DNA from 2 places in the Arthrobacter sp. 01N442 genome. Region 2 is predicted to be linked to the other one. Evidence: riboswitches for the same ligand, from Rfam matches in the RefSeq annotation. Region 2 holds a riboswitch; the other holds the start of a gene.
The links. Region 2 has a riboswitch for S-adenosylmethionine ahead of AC1DNC_RS14195 (aminotransferase class V-fold PLP-dependent enzyme). Riboswitches for the same ligand answer to the same signal wherever they lie in the genome.

Region 1 (7,376 bases), on a different contig from region 2:
AGGCGGACCTCGACGCCGCGCTCGGCGGCCTCTTCCATCGCCGTGAGCAGGTCGTCCGTGACGTGGTCCGAACTCAGGATGTAGAACTCGGCGTTGATAAAGGACTCGGCTTCGCGCACGGCGGCCGCCATCGCCTTGATGGAGTCCGGGTAGCCGGGCAGGAGCTCCACGTGGTTGCCGTCCACCATCGGCAGCGAGCCGAGGGTCTTGTTCAGCTCCGCCGCGGAGGACACCCATTCCGGGCCGTCATAGTGGCTTTCGACCATGGCCAGCTCGGACGTGCCGGCCCGCACCCGGGTATTCACCGCGTCCTGCTGCGCACGGCGCTTGCGGGAGAGCCGGAAATTCCCGAAGAGCAGGAAGAGGACCAGGCCCACGGCCGGGACGAAGAAGATGATCAGGAGCCAAGCCATGGCGGTGGTCGGACGCCGGTTTCCGGGAATGATGCCGAGGGCAAGGACCCGGATCCCAAGATCGACGACGGTCAGGATCAGGATCACCCAGGACGGAAGCGAATCCGTCAGCGAAAATGGCCACAGCACAGGTGAACCCCTCAAGTTCCAGACCCGCGGAACAGTTCCGGAACGGGTAACCGTCAAATCCTATCCCGTCAACTCCCGCACTAAGCTGAAGGCATGACTACCCCCGCCTCTGATCCGGCCCGCGCAACGGTGCTGGTCTTCCTCGATCCCGCGTTTGAGAACGGCCGCGTCGCCGACTCGTCCAAGCCCCAGCTGATGGCCACCGATCAGGGCGCCACCCGCGGGGACGGCATTTTCGAGTCGTTGCTGGTGGTCGGGGGGCGTCCGCGCAAGCTGCAGGCCCACCTGAGCCGGCTGGCGGGCTCGGCGCGCGCGCTGGAGCTGGACATCCCGGCCGAGGACGCCTGGCGCCGCGCGATCGAGACCGCAGTCAGCGAATACCGCGGCGAGGCGGCCGAAGCCAGCGGCGACGGCGAAGCGGACGAAGTCGTGGTGAAGCTGCTCGCCAGCCGCGGCGTCGAGGGCGCCGCCACGCCGACGTGCTGGGTGCAGGCCTCACCTCCCCCGGAAGCCGGCCGCCGGCAACGCGAGACCGGCATCGACGTCCTCCTGCTGGACCGCGGCTACGACAGCGAGGTGGGCGAGCGCGCCCCGTGGCTGCTGCTGGGCGCCAAGACCCTGTCCTATGCGGTCAACATGGCGGCGCTCCGGTACGCCCACCACCAGGGCGCGGACGACGTCATCTTCACCTCCGCCGACGGCCGGGTCCTGGAGGGCCCGACGTCGACCGTGCTGCTGGCGCACCTGGAGACCAGCGACGACGGCGCGGGCGGAGTCCGCACCGTGCGCCGGCTGATCACCCCGCAGCTGGACAGCGGAATCCTTCCCGGCACCTCCCAGGGCGCCCTGTTCACCGCGGCCAAGGCCGCCGGGTGGGAGCTGGGCTACGGCCCGCTCGTCCCGGACGACCTATACGACGCCGACGCCGTCTGGCTCATCTCGAGCATCCGGCTCCTCGCGCCGGTGAACCACATCGACGGCAAGGAAATCGGCACCCCCGAACGGCGGCGGCAGCTCACGTCCGAGCTCAACGAACTGTTCGCCACGATCGAGTAGAGCGGGGCTTAGCCCCGGGCGCCGCTCAGGCTGACGGCGTCGTTGACCAGCCGGGTCAGCTCGGCCGCGGACGTCTTGGTGACATCCGGTCCGGTGGCGACAGCCGTGGCCGAGAACCCGCCGGTGACTCCCATGACCACCAAGGTGCTGATGGTCTCCTTGTTCGGCAGCGTCTGGACCATCAGGGTCGAATACGTCTTGTCCGCGTTGGTCTTCACGTCCAAGGGCACGGTCTTGTTCGTGACCTTCTGGCCCTGGACCTCGATGGTGAAGTCGGCGCACTCCTTGCTGACCTTGGCGGAACTCTCGAGGTTCTTGGCCAGGACTGCCGGATCCTTGACTGCCACAAGGGTCACTGCCGTGACGGCGCGCATCTTGGCCGACTGCGACCCACCGGCGGCGTAGGTGCTGCCCGCCGGGATCTGGGCGTTGCTGTCCGCCACCGCGGCACAGGCCTTCGGGGTGATTACCACCGAGGACATCATTTCCTTGGACGAGGCGATACCCTTCTCCAGCTCGGCCGCCGGGATTGCGGTCAGCCGCTTGTCCTGGCTGTCCCGAAGGCCGGCGACGATTCCAGCCAGCTCCGTCCTGGTGTACGTCCTTGCCTCGGGAGTCGGGGTCGGGCTCGGCGACTCGGTGGCGGACGCTGCCGCGCTCGGCGTTCCGGCGGGGGACGTCCCGGCCGGGGCGGTCGAACCGCCGCAGCCGGCGAGGGCGACGGCGGCAGACATCAAAAGCGCGATCGGCGCGAGGCGTCGCAGGTACATGTGGATCCCCAATTCATTGTGTGAGAGCGCGGATGGGCGCCGGCAGTTCCCCGGAGGCGCGTCAACGGTGACACTACGACATTGGACCGCTCCGGGAAAGGTGCCATGCCAGCGGGAGCGTGACTTAACATGACGACGCCGCCGTGGCGGCCGGCGTCGTCAGTGCTACGTTTTTGAATGAGTAATGAGACCCGGCGCCAAGCCCTGACTTGCCGGTCGGCAACCCTCCCTTTCGCGGCGGGGTGCCTCAGGTGAATACTCGGCATATCGACCATTCGAGCTGCAAGCGTGAAAGTAAGGAGATCCGTCATGCCCGACGCATCCGCATCCGCCGTGCCCGCCACAGCCCCCGCCCAGTCCCCCGCCGGCGGGGCGCCGGCCGAGGAAAAACTGGCCTACCGCCTGTTCACCGGACCCGACGACCGCAGCTTCTGTGAGCGTGTCTCCGCCGCCCTGGCGGAGGGCTACGTGCTGCACGGGAGCCCCTCCGCGACGTTCAACGGCAGTACCGTGATCGTGGCCCAGGCGCTCGTGCTGCCGGCCGCGATCGCGAGCGCCGACGCCGCGGTCGCCAACGCGGTGGACGAGCTGGACGGGGCGGAGTTCGCTGGCGAGGGCCACGCATGAGCTACGCCGGAGACCTGAGCCCGCAGGAAGCCTGGGCCAAGCTGGAGGCGGGCGCCGTCCTGGTGGACGTCCGCACCGAGGGGGAATGGGCGCAGATCGGTGTCCCGGCCACCGCGGCCGCCACCGAAAAGCGGCAGGATCCGCTGTTCGTCCAGTGGAGCCTGGCCGGCGGAGCCGCCAACCCGCAGTTCCTGGAGCAACTCCAGCGGCAACTGCGCGAACAACTGAAGCAACAGGCGAAGGGCACCGAGCTCGTCTTTCTGTGCCGTTCCGGCGCCCGCTCGGTCGCCGCCGCCAACGCCGCCACGGCGGCCGGCTTCACCGCCTACAACGTCCTGGAGGGCTTCGAGGGTGAACCCGGACCAACGGGCAGCCGGACCGTGAACGGCTGGAAGAACCGCGGCCTGCCCACCAACCAGGAAAGCACTAAGTGAGCTTCAATCCCGACGCCCAGGGCTGGAGCCCGGACACCCAGGCCGTCCGCGGCGGACTCGACCGGACCGGGTTCCAGGAGACCACCGAGCCGATTTTCCTGAACTCGGGCTTCGTCTACGAATCCGCCGCCGCAGCCGAGCGCGCCTTCACCGGCGAGGACGAGCGGTTCGTCTACTCCCGCTACGGCAACCCCTCGGTGGCAACGTTCCAGGAAAGGCTCCGGCTGCTGGAGGGGACCGAGGCGTGCTTTGCGACCGCGTCGGGCATGTCCGCCGTGTTCACCGCACTCGGCGCCTTGCTGGGGGCCGGCGACCGGGTGGTCGCGGCCCGCTCGCTCTTCGGCTCCTGTTTCGTCATCCTCAACGAAATCCTGCCGCGCTGGGGCGTGGAGACAGTCTTCGTGGATGGCCCGGACCTCGAGCAGTGGCGGTCCGCGCTGGCCGTTCCGACGACGGCCGTGTTCTTTGAGTCGCCGTCGAACCCCATGCAGGAAATTGTGGACATCGCCGCGGTGAGCGAACTGGCGCACGCCGCCGGTGCGACCGTGGTGGTGGACAACGTCTTCGCCACTCCCCTGCTGCAGCGCTGCGGGGAGCTCGGCGCGGACGTGATCGTGTACTCCGGCACGAAGCACATCGACGGCCAGGGCCGGGTCCTCGGCGGCGCGATCCTGGGTACCCGCGAATTCATCGAGGGCCCGGTCAAGCAGCTCATGCGCCACACCGGCCCGGCACTGTCCGCCTTCAACGCCTGGGTGCTGAGCAAGGGCCTGGAGACGATGGCCCTGCGGGTGAACCACTCCTCCGCCTCGGCGCTGCGGCTCGCCGAATGGCTGGAGGCCCAGCCCGCGGTCAACTGGGTCAAGTACCCGCTGCTGCCGTCCCACCCGCAATACGAACTGGCCGCCAAGCAGATGAAGGCCGGCGGCACTGTGCTGACGCTGGAGCTCTCGCCTTCGCCCGGCCGCTCGGCCAAGGAGGCTGCCTTCGCGCTGCTGGACGCGCTGCGGATCATCGACATTTCCAACAACCTCGGCGACTCAAAGTCCCTCATCACCCATCCGGCCACCACGACGCACCGCGCCATGGGCCCGGAGGGCCGGGCCGCGATCGGGCTGAGCGACGGGGTGGTGCGGCTGTCGGTGGGCCTGGAAGACGTCGAGGACCTGATCCGAGACCTCGGACAGGCACTCAAGCAGGTCTAGCTCCTGCGCACCGGCGAGAGCAGCGCGGCCTGCTCCGATGCTTCTTCGTCGTCCGCGCCGAGCATCGTGACCCGGACGGCATGGGCGACGACGGCGGCCAGGCCGGCGTCGTCGGTGGGCGTGTCCAGCCCCGGTGCGCAGAGCGCCTGACGCTGCAGCTGCGAGCCCGTGCCGTTGGCCAGCACCCGATCCACGCCCCGCCGCGCCAGCTCAAGCTCCCCCTGCTCCGCCAGGACGGGGGCGACGAAGTCGACAAGGGCATGGACCACCTCGCCGGCCGGAGCGGGCCGGAAGCTGCCGAAGTCGAGGAGTTTCCCGCGCAGCCCGCAGTTGCTGGCCTGCCACGCGGCCATCTTCAACAGCACGGTCGGCACCGGGACGGGATCCACGCCGTCGCGCCACTCCCGGCTGGCGGACTCCACCAGGGCCCGCACCAGGACGGCGATCAGCGCCGCGTCCTCCGCCCGCAGGCAGACATCCGCAACCCGGACCTCCACCGTGGGGTGGTGCCGGGCCAGCCGGGCATCGAAGTAGATCATCCCTTCGTCAAACAGCACGCCGCTCTCCAGCAGCCGCGTAACCACCCGCCGGTACACGGGAAGGCTCCCGAAAATCATGGAGGGCCCAGCGGCCGGCCAACGGTTCCAGGCCTGGGTGCGGTAGCTCTCGAAGCCGGTCTCCGTCCCGTTCCAGAACGGCGAGTTGGCACTGAGCGCGATCAACACCGCCAGTTTGTCCCGGATGCGGTCTAAGACGGCGACGCCCTCTTCCGGGGACTCGATGAAGGTGTGGACGTGGAATCCGCAGGTCAGCTGCTCCTGGACGGTGAGGCCGAACCGCTTCTGCATTGTGGCGTAGCGCGGGTTGGGCGTCGTGTGGGTGGCAGATTCCAGCGGCGAGGTGGCCAGGGCAGCCACCCGGGCCCCGTGCATCCGGGCCACCCGGCCCGCGAAGGCCCGGGACTGCCGGATCTGCTGCAGCAGCGCGCCGTGGTCCAGGCAGGGCACGGTCTGGGTCTCGATCTGCTCCAGCTTGAGTTCAAAGCTGAAGCCGGAATCGTCATGGTCCGGATCGGTAGCAGCGGGGCCGGCGGCGGCGGATGCTGCAGCGGCGGGTTTCAGCCCGCGCAGCAGTGCGTCGGCCAGTGCCAACGGAACCCCGGTCACGGGATCCACGATCAGCAGTTCCTCCTCCACGCCAAAGGTGCGCATGCAACCATTGTGCGTCAGCACCCGCCCCGGCGCGCTACCCCCAAACGGCGGGGTCGCCGGCGGAGTCAGTCCTGGAAGTACTCGATCTTGGCGCCGATGGTGTTGAGCCGCTCGGCCAGGTCCTCGTAGCCGCGTTCGATCACGTAGATGTTGCGCAGCTCGGAGACGCCCCGCGCGGCGAGCATGGCCAGCAGCAGGCAGGCCGCCGGGCGCAGGGCCGGCGGGCAGCCGACTTCCGCCGCACGCCATTTGGTGGGCCCATTGACGTAAATCCGGTGCGGGTCCAACAGCTGGACCTGGGCCCCCAGCCGGTTCAGCTCGGTCAGGTAGATGGCCCTGTTCTCGTAGACCCAGTCGTGGATCATCGTCTGGCCGTGGGCATTGGCGGCGATCACGGCGAAGAACGGCAGGTTGTCGATGTTCAGGCCAGGGAAGGGCATCGGGTGGATCTTGTCCTCCGGAGCCCGCAGCACCGAGGGCTGGGTGGTGACGTCCACCAGCCGGGTGCGGCCGTTGCGGGCGACGTACTCCGCCGATACCTCCAGCCGCTGTCCCAACTGTTCGAGCGTTGCCAGCTCGATCTCCATGAATTCGATCGGGACCCGGCGGATCGTCACCTCGGAGTTGGTCACGATGCCGGCGGTGATCAGGCTCATCGCCTCGATCGGATCCTCGGACGGGAAGTACTCGATGTCGACATTGATCGACGGGCGGCCGGCGATCTTCAGCGTCGTGGTGCCTACGCCGTCGATCTCCACGCCCAGGCCCTGCAGGTAGAAGCAGAGGTCCTGGACCATGTAGTTGGGGCTGGCGTTGCGGATCACGGTGGTGCCGCGGCGGTGGGCCGCGGCCATGATGGCGTTTTCGGTCACGGTGTCGCCGCGCTCGCTCAGCACGAAGGACCGGTCGTGGCCGTCCGCGGGCGGCGCCTGCACGCTGTAGAAGCCGGACTTTGCCTCCACACTGAGGTCGAACTGGCGCAGGGCCTGCATGTGCGGCTCCACGGTGCGGGTGCCCAGGTCGCAGCCGCCGGCGTAGGGCAGGCGGTATTCGGCGGACTCATCGAGCAGCGGGCCCAGCAGCATGATGACGCTGCGGGTGCGGCGGGCGGCCTCCACGTCCATCGAGTCGAGGTCCAGCACGGCGGGGCGGCGGATCTGCAGGTCGTTCGCGTTGAGCCAGGTGCACTCGACGCCGATGCTGGTCAGCACCTCCACGATCCGGTTAACTTCTTCGATCCGGGCCAGCCGGCGCAGGACGGTGGTGCCGCGGTTGATGAGGCTGGCGCAGAGCAGCGCTACGCCGGCGTTCTTGCTGCTGTTCACGTCCACGGCGCCGGAGAGCGTCCGTCCGCCTTCCACGCGCAGGTGGGTCATCTGCGGCCGGCCGACTTTGACGATCGCCCGGCCGAAAATGGATTCGAGCCGCTGGATCATCTTCAGGCTCAGGTTCTGCTTGCCCTGTTCCATCCGGGCGATGGCGCTTTGGCTGGTTCCCAGCTCGGCCGCGAGCCTGCCCTGGGTCCAGCCCT
Region 2 (7,376 bases):
ACCCACCACCGGACCGAGGTTGGCCGTGATGGCGGCGTGCGCGCCTTCGATCGTGTCCGTTCCCCCTTCGCCGCCCAGCGTGGACGCGGCCAGCAGCAGCATTCCGATGTTGACGATGCCGGCGACGGCCAGCGCCGCGACGACGTCCCAGCGCGTGGCCTTGACCAGCCGTGCAATGGCGTGCGGTGGGACGTGGAGATGGGGATTGGGCCGGTGCCGGTCACGGGAGAGCGCCGAGTGGACGTAGATGGCGTGCGGCATCACGGTGGCGCCGAGCATGCTCGCGGCCAGCAGCACGGTGTCCGGGCCCTGGAATCCTGGAACCAGGCCGGCTACGACGCCGCCCGGGTCAGGCGGACTGATGAACAGCCCGGCCAGGAACCCGACGGTGATGATGCCCAGCAGGAACATGATGACGAACTCGAACGGACGCTGCTGGTTCCGGCTCTGCACCGCGAGCAGGGCCATCGAAATGCCGCCGACAATGACGGCGCCGAGGGGGAGGGGCAGGCCAAAGAGCAGGTACAGGGCCACCGCGCCGCCCACCACTTCGGCCAGGTCCGTCGCCGCGGCCACGATTTCGGCCTGCACCCAGAAAGCGCGGCGCCAGGCGGGCCTGAGCCGCTCGCCGAGGATCTCCGGGAGGCTCTTGCCCGTGACGATGCCGAGTTTCGCGGACTGGTACTGGACCAGCACGGCCATCCCGTTGGCGGCAACAAGCACCCAGACGAGCAGGTAACCGTATTGGGCGCCGGCCGTGAGGTTCGCGGCGACGTTGCCGGGGTCCACGTAGGCAATAGCGGCCACGAACGCGGGGCCGAGCAGGCCGAGGAGGGCCCGGCGGCTACCCCGGATCCTGCGGGCAGGCGGGTGCCCTGCGGGCTGGGGTTCGTGTCCGGTTGTTTCCAGCACTGCGGGCTCCCAAGAAGTTCCTGAGTGCCTACACGCAAAAGTTAGGCACACCGAAATCATAGGCGTCGCGGCGGCGACGGTGCAACGCGGAAACCTCAGGCTTTGGTGGCGCGCCAGCTTTGCGTCAGGTAGGGCAGCGCCACCATCTCATCCTGGCCGTGCGCGAGGTGTTCGTGCAGGTACCAGTCGAGGTTGCCGAGCACCTTGGCACGGGTGGACTCGCCGGCCCGCAGGTAGTAGCTGCGGGACTTGGCCAGTTCCATGATGTCCCTGGTGGTCACCGGGTCCTCCCAGCGGGTGAGATGGCTCTGCAGCCCGGTGAATTCGGGACCCAGCGGCGGCCTGAAGTGGGGCTTGTGGACGTCCCCGGCGTGCATGATCCGGGAGAGCCGGTGCACCCAGGGCACGGAGGTGTCCAATTGGTTCCAGACCAGGCCAAGCACGCCGTGCGGGCGCAGGATCCGGGCCACTTCGGTGCTGGCCAGCAGCGGATCGCACCAATGCCAGGCCTGCGCCACCGTGACCAGGTCGAAGGCCTCCGCCGGCAGGCCTGTGTGTTCGGCGGTGCCCTCGACGGCGGTGACGCCCGGCAGGGCCCGGCGCAGCTGCTCGAGCATGTCCAGGGACGGATCCACGGCCACGGTCCGGAGCCCGCGCTCGACCAGCAGGGCCGTGAACTTGCCGGTGCCTGCGCCCAAGTCGGCGGCGTCGCTTGCCCCGGCGGGGATCAGCCAGTCGGCGGAGTCCGCCGGATAGCCGGGCCGTACCCGGTCGTAGTGCTCGCCGCCGTCCTGGAAGCTCTGTCCGAGCTCCTGCCGCCGGTGGTGGTGGAGTTTGGGGCCGCCGCGTGCCACGTGCGATCTCCTTCGGCAGCTTTTGGTAAGTACCATCCGAATTTACCGCACGGGGCTGGACCCCGGAGCCCCTAGTCGGCGGTGCAGGGGGCGGCACCGGCAGTGCCAGGCGTGTTGGGCGCCCAGTGCGGGTAGCTGCGGGTGTCGTTGGCCGGCACCCACCGTCCGGCGTCCACGACATAGTCCCAGCCGAGGCCGTTGTGCCGCAGCTCCCGTATTCCGGCGAGCAGCCGCTCGGCATCCTCAAGCCGCGACCCGAGGCCGAAGCTGGCGCGGAGCGAGCCGGCGGGCAGGCCCAGCCGCTTCAGCAGCGGGTGCGCGCAAAACCGCCCGTCGCGCAGGCCGACGCCGTGCTCGGCGGAGAGGTAGGCCGCGACCAGTCCGGCGTCGTAACCGGCAACCGAGAAATTGACGACGCCGATCGTCCCGGGGCCGGTCGCCAGGGCGGTGTCCTCGAAGATGTGGTGGACGCTCACGCCGTCGATCAGCTGCAGCCCCTCGACCAGGTAGGAGCGGATGGCGTCCTCGTGGGCGTGCCACTGCTGCTCGTCGAGCGCCTCGATGACCTGGCTGGCGCGGGCCAGCGCGGCCGCACCCAGGACATTGGGGGAGCCGCCCTCGTGGCGGGCTGGGCCCGTGGTCCAGCTGACGGAGTCGAGCCGCGCGTCCCGTACGGCGCCGCCGCCGGCCAGATGCGGGGTGCCGGCGTCCAGCCAGTCCGGCCGTCCCACCAGCACGCCGGCGCCGAACGGGGCGTAGAGCTTGTGGCCGGAGAAAGCGAGGTAGTCGACGTCGTCCGCGGCGATGTCGATCCGGCGGTGCGGGGCGAGCTGGGCCGCGTCGACGGCGATCCGGGCACCGAATTCGTGTGCCAGGGCGGCCAGTTCGCGGATCGGCAGGATTTCGCCGGTGACGTTGGAGGCGCCGGTCACGGCGAGCAGGCTGACGCCGCCAAGGGCGAGTTCCGCCCGCAGCCGCTCCACGGTGCCGCGCAGGGTGGGGGCCGCCACGACGCTGCGGTGCGGGACGTTCTGCCAGGGCAACAGGTTGGCGTGATGCTCGATGTCGAGGTAGAGCACCTCGCCGGTGTGCCGGCCGCCGTCGGCCGGCAAACAGCCGGCCAGCAGGTTCAGCGAGTCGGTGGTGTTCCGGGTGAAGATCACGGAGTCGTCCGGCCGGCCGCCGACGAAGTCGCGGACGATGTTCCGGGCGTTTTCGTACACTGAGGTGCTCAGCTGGGAGGCGTACCCGGCGCCGCGGTGCACGCTGGCGTAGTACGGCAGGATCTCGTTCAGGTAGGCGGACACCACGGACAGTGCCGGGGCCGAGGCTCCGTAGTCCAGGTTGGCGTAGCGGACCTGGCCGCCCTGGATCAGTGGGGCCTGGATTTCAGCGCCGGACACCGCGGACAGCGGCTGGCGGGCGGCGTCGATACGTGCGTCGCCAACGGCGGCGGGGGAGGGGCTGTGGCTGGGGATGGTGGCAGTCGTCATGGGACCTCGCTCGAAAAGGACCCCGCTCACAGGGGATCCGCGCTTGCCGGGTCCGCTCCGGACCGGCCAGGTCGTCACCCGGGGCACCCCGCCGCGAATGGAGGGTTGCCGGCCAGCAAACCGGGGTTTAGCGCTGGCACTCGTGACCTGCTTCGAGCCTAGGACATGGCCGGCCGCGCCGAAAAGGCAGGCCGGAATGTGAAGCGCAGTGTTACGGACTGCCGTGGGCGCGCCAGGCTACAGCAGGTCGTCGAGGCCGGGGTTGAGGCGCTTCAGGACTTCCGAATGCAGGATCGAGTTGGTGGCCAGGGCGTTGCCGCCGAAGGGGCCGTCCTCGCCCTCGAGCGAGGTGAAACGGCCCCCGGCCTCCGTCACAATCGGGACGAGCGCGGCCATGTCGTAGAGGTTGAGCTCCGGCTCGCAGGCGATGTCGACGGCGCCCTCGGCCACGAGGCAGTAGGACCAGAAGTCGCCGTAGGCACGGGTGCGCCAGACCTCCTCGGTAAGGCCGAGGAACTCGTCGAGGTTTCCGCGCTGCTTCCAGCCGCCGAGGCTGGAATAGGAGAGGGACGCATCCTCAAGCCGCGAGACGTTGGAGACCTTCAGCCGGGTGGCGGCGGCCAGTGAGCGGCCCATGTACGCGCCGGCGCCTTTAGCGGCCCACCAGCGCTTGCCCAGGGCAGGGGCGCTGACGACGCCGACCACAGGTTCGCCTTCGTCCACGAGGGCGATCAGGGTGGCCCAGACGGGGACGCCGCGGACGAAGTTCTTGGTGCCGTCGATCGGGTCGATGATCCACCGCCGCGAGCCGTGGCCGGAGCTGCCGAACTCTTCGCCGAGGACGGCGTCGCGCGGGCGGGAGCGGGAAAGCTGGCCGCGGATGGCCTCCTCGGCGGACTTGTCCGCGTCGGTGACGGGGGTGAGGTCCGGCTTCGTCTCGATCCGAAGGTCGAGCGCCTTGAAGCGGCTCATGGTCTGGGAATCTACGGAATCTGCCAGTACATGGGCAAGGCGCAGGTCATCGTTGTAGCTCGAAGCTGGTTGGCTCATGCTTCCAAACTACCGTCAAAACGCCCCGAGGACCGGGAGGCCACGTCGCAGCCTGCCTAGTGGGCGCTGCTAGGAGACGCTGCCGAGTTCCTTGGTTTCCTGCGCTTCCATCCGCGGATCCGTGCCGAGCAACCGGCGCAGGGAGGCAAGGCGCGCCGGTCCCGACGGGCCCGCGTGGCCGCCCTGCACCCACGCGTCCACTCCGCAGTTCACGGCGGTAGCGTCGTGCTTGCAGCCCCGTTCGCAGTCGTCGGTGCCCGGTGCCAGGTCCGGGAAGGAGCGCAGGATCCGGTCCGGGTCCACATGGGCCAGGCCGAAGGACCGGATGCCCGGGGTGTCGATAATCCAGCTGCCGGCCGGGGCATCGCTGACCTTCAACGCCAGCGCCGAGGAGGAGGTGTGGCGGCCCCGGCCGGTGACGGCGTTGACGCCGCCCGTGGCCCGTTCGGCCCCGGTGAGGGCGTTCACCATGGTGGATTTGCCGACGCCGGAGTGGCCCAGCATGACGGTAACTTTCCCGTCGAGGTGCTCTCGCAGCTGCGAGACCGCGGCCTTGTCCAACCGGGCGGACAGTCCGTCGTCGGAGCGGGCGTCGATGCCTGAGGCGGCCGAATCCGCCGTCTTGGAGATGATGACCGGGAAGTCGAGGTGCTGGTAGTTGGCCAGCAGCTCGGCGGGATCCTTGACGTCGGCCTTGGTGACCAGCAGCAGGGGCTCGATGCCGGCGTCGTAGGCGGCCACGAGGGCGCGGTCGATGAAACCGGTGCGCGGTTCCGGGTTTGCCGCGGCTACGACGACGACGAGCTGGTCGGCGTTGGCGACGACGGCGCGCTCGATCGGGTCCGTGTCGTCCGCGCTGCGGCGCAACAGCGTCCGGCGGTCCTGGATCTTGACCAGCCTGGCCAAGGTGTCGGGTTCGCCGCTGACGTCCCCGACGAGGGAGACGAAGTCCCCGGCAACCACGGGATTGCGTCGCAGCTCCCGGGCCCGGGCCGCGATGATCTTACGTTCGTCGGCTGTGCCCTCACCGACGACGGCGGTGTAACGGCCGCGGTCCACGGTGACGATCCGGCCGGTGACGGCGTCGTCGTAGCTGGGCCTGTCCTTGGTGCGGGGGCGGGAGCCCTTCTTGTTGGGGCGGATCCTGACGTCGGATTCGTCCCAGGAATCAGTGCTGCGTGCCACCGGCGGCGTCCTTGTCTGCGGGGCCTGTCCGGCCGAGCATGGCCGTCCACAATTGCGGGAAACCGGGCATGGTTTTGGCCGTGGTGTCGATGTCCTCGACCTGGACCCCGGGGACGGCAAGTCCCAGGATGGCACCGGCGGTGGCCATCCGGTGGTCCGCGTAGCTGCGCACGACGCCGCCGTGCAGCGTCGCCGGCCGAATGATGAGTCCGTCCTCGGTTTCTTCCGCGTCGCCGCCGAGGCGGTTGATTTCCGCAACGAGGGCGGCGAGCCGGTCCGTTTCATGGCCCCGGAGGTGGGCGATTCCGCTGAGCCGGGAGGGGCCGTCGGCCAGGGCACAGAGGGCTGCCACGGTGGGAGCGAGCTCGCTGGTGTCGTCGAAGTCGCCGCCCTTGATCTCCGGACCGCCGGTCACGGTCAGCGTGCCGCCCTCCAGCGTCACGGTGGCGCCCATGCTGGCGAGGATGCCGCGCCAGAGATCCCCCACCTGCGTGGTCCCGGCCGGCCAGTTGGGGATCCGTACGGTGCCACGGGTGGCAAGCGCCGCCGCGAGGAACGGCCCGGCGTTGGAGAGGTCCTGTTCGATCCGCTGGTCGAAGGCGCGGATGGGGCCGGGGGAGACCACCCAGTGGTTTGGCACCGAGTCATCGACCGCCACGCCGACGCCGCGCAGCGCGGCCACCGTCATGGTGATGTGGTCAAGGCTCGGCACCGGCCTGTTTGATCCGTCGCTGCTGCGGTGCTCCAAGTGGAGTCCCTCGGTGAAGCGGGCGCCGGCCAGCAGCAGGGCGGAGACAAATTGGGATGAGGCGCTGGCGTCAATGACGAGGTGGCCGCCGCGGACTTCGCCCGTGCCCTCGACGGAGAACGGCAACGACGATGCCGGTCCGCCGTCCGGCGCGCCGACTGCCACGCCGAGGCCGGTCAGGGCTTCGATAATGGTGCCCATCGGCCGTTTGCGGGCGTGCGGATCGCCGTCGAACACCGTCCGGCCGCGGTGCAGCGCGGCAACCGGCGGGACGAAGCGCATGACCGTGCCGGCGAGGCCGCAGTCGATCGCGGTGTCCGCGGCGGCAGCCTCGAGCGTGATGGGGGTGATGGCCAGGTCAGGGCCGTAGGCGCCGTCGCCGGGCACTTCGGTAATGGTGGCCCCCAACTGCCGCAGGGCCTCGATCATCAAGGCCGAGTCCCGCGAGTGCAGCGGGGCACGCAGCCTGGACGGGCCGTCCGCGAGGGCGGCCAGAACCAGATACCGGTTCGTCAGGGACTTGGACCCTGGAACCGTCACGGTCGCGTCGACGGGACGTTCCGCGAACGGCGCAGGCCAGTGCGAACCGCCGCCAGCCGGAAGGGAAGGGGCCGCTGCGGTGGGGGTGGTGCCAGTCATTGCCGTCTTAGGCTCCGACAGCGTGGTCGACGGCCTTGCGTACCGCCTTGTCAGCCTTCTTCAGCTTCTTGCCGGTGGTCTTCCGGGCGTCGGCCGCGAGGTGCGCGGTGGTCTTCCGGGCGTCGGCCGCGAGGTGCTCCGCGCGCCAGGCCAGGCTCGGCTTACCCGCGGTGTCCACGGCAGCCAGCAACACTCCACCGGTCAGCGAGACGTTCTTCAGCAGCTGCTTGCGCCGGGCGTCCCGGCCTTCTTTGGAGGAGATGTCCGCACTGCGCCATTCCACGAAACCATTGAGCGCCGAGATGACAGCGAGCACGGTGGCGGCGAGGCGGGCTGACTTACCCAGGGCCAGACACACGCCGGCACCCACCTGGGTGCCGCCGATCACGCGGGCCAAAACCTTCTCATCGGCCTGAAAGGGGAGGGACTCGGCAGCGCGGCGCAGCAGGGGAGACAGCTGGGTTGCCGTGTCATCCGCGTTCTTTAGCTTGTCCA

Region 1: another riboswitch for S-adenosylmethionine. It lies ahead of AC1DNC_RS07675 (DUF1737 domain-containing protein); the one in region 2 lies ahead of AC1DNC_RS14195 (aminotransferase class V-fold PLP-dependent enzyme).

The regions. Positions count from the first base shown of each region.
Region 1 is NZ_JBFTRD010000004.1:73,877-81,252, reverse strand. Features, by position in the region: gene cls (cardiolipin synthase) at 1-542, opposite strand, end outside; gene AC1DNC_RS07685 (aminodeoxychorismate lyase) at 636-1,598, shown strand; gene AC1DNC_RS07680 (hypothetical protein) at 1,607-2,368, opposite strand; SAM riboswitch class IV at 2,549-2,663, shown strand; gene AC1DNC_RS07675 (DUF1737 domain-containing protein) at 2,678-2,995, shown strand; gene AC1DNC_RS07670 (rhodanese-like domain-containing protein) at 2,992-3,429, shown strand; gene AC1DNC_RS07665 (O-succinylhomoserine sulfhydrylase) at 3,426-4,634, shown strand; gene AC1DNC_RS07660 (glutamate--cysteine ligase 2) at 4,631-5,845, opposite strand; gene AC1DNC_RS07655 (UDP-N-acetylglucosamine 1-carboxyvinyltransferase) at 5,911-7,376, opposite strand, start outside.
Region 2 is NZ_JBFTRD010000006.1:265,454-272,829, forward strand. Features, by position in the region: gene AC1DNC_RS14185 (Nramp family divalent metal transporter) at 1-909, opposite strand, end outside; gene AC1DNC_RS14190 (class I SAM-dependent methyltransferase) at 1,008-1,766, opposite strand; gene AC1DNC_RS14195 (aminotransferase class V-fold PLP-dependent enzyme) at 1,838-3,259, opposite strand; SAM riboswitch class IV at 3,294-3,407, opposite strand; gene hisN (histidinol-phosphatase) at 3,497-4,309, opposite strand; gene rsgA (ribosome small subunit-dependent GTPase A) at 4,379-5,494, opposite strand; gene aroA (3-phosphoshikimate 1-carboxyvinyltransferase) at 5,478-6,881, opposite strand; gene AC1DNC_RS14215 (DoxX family protein) at 6,889-7,376, opposite strand, start outside.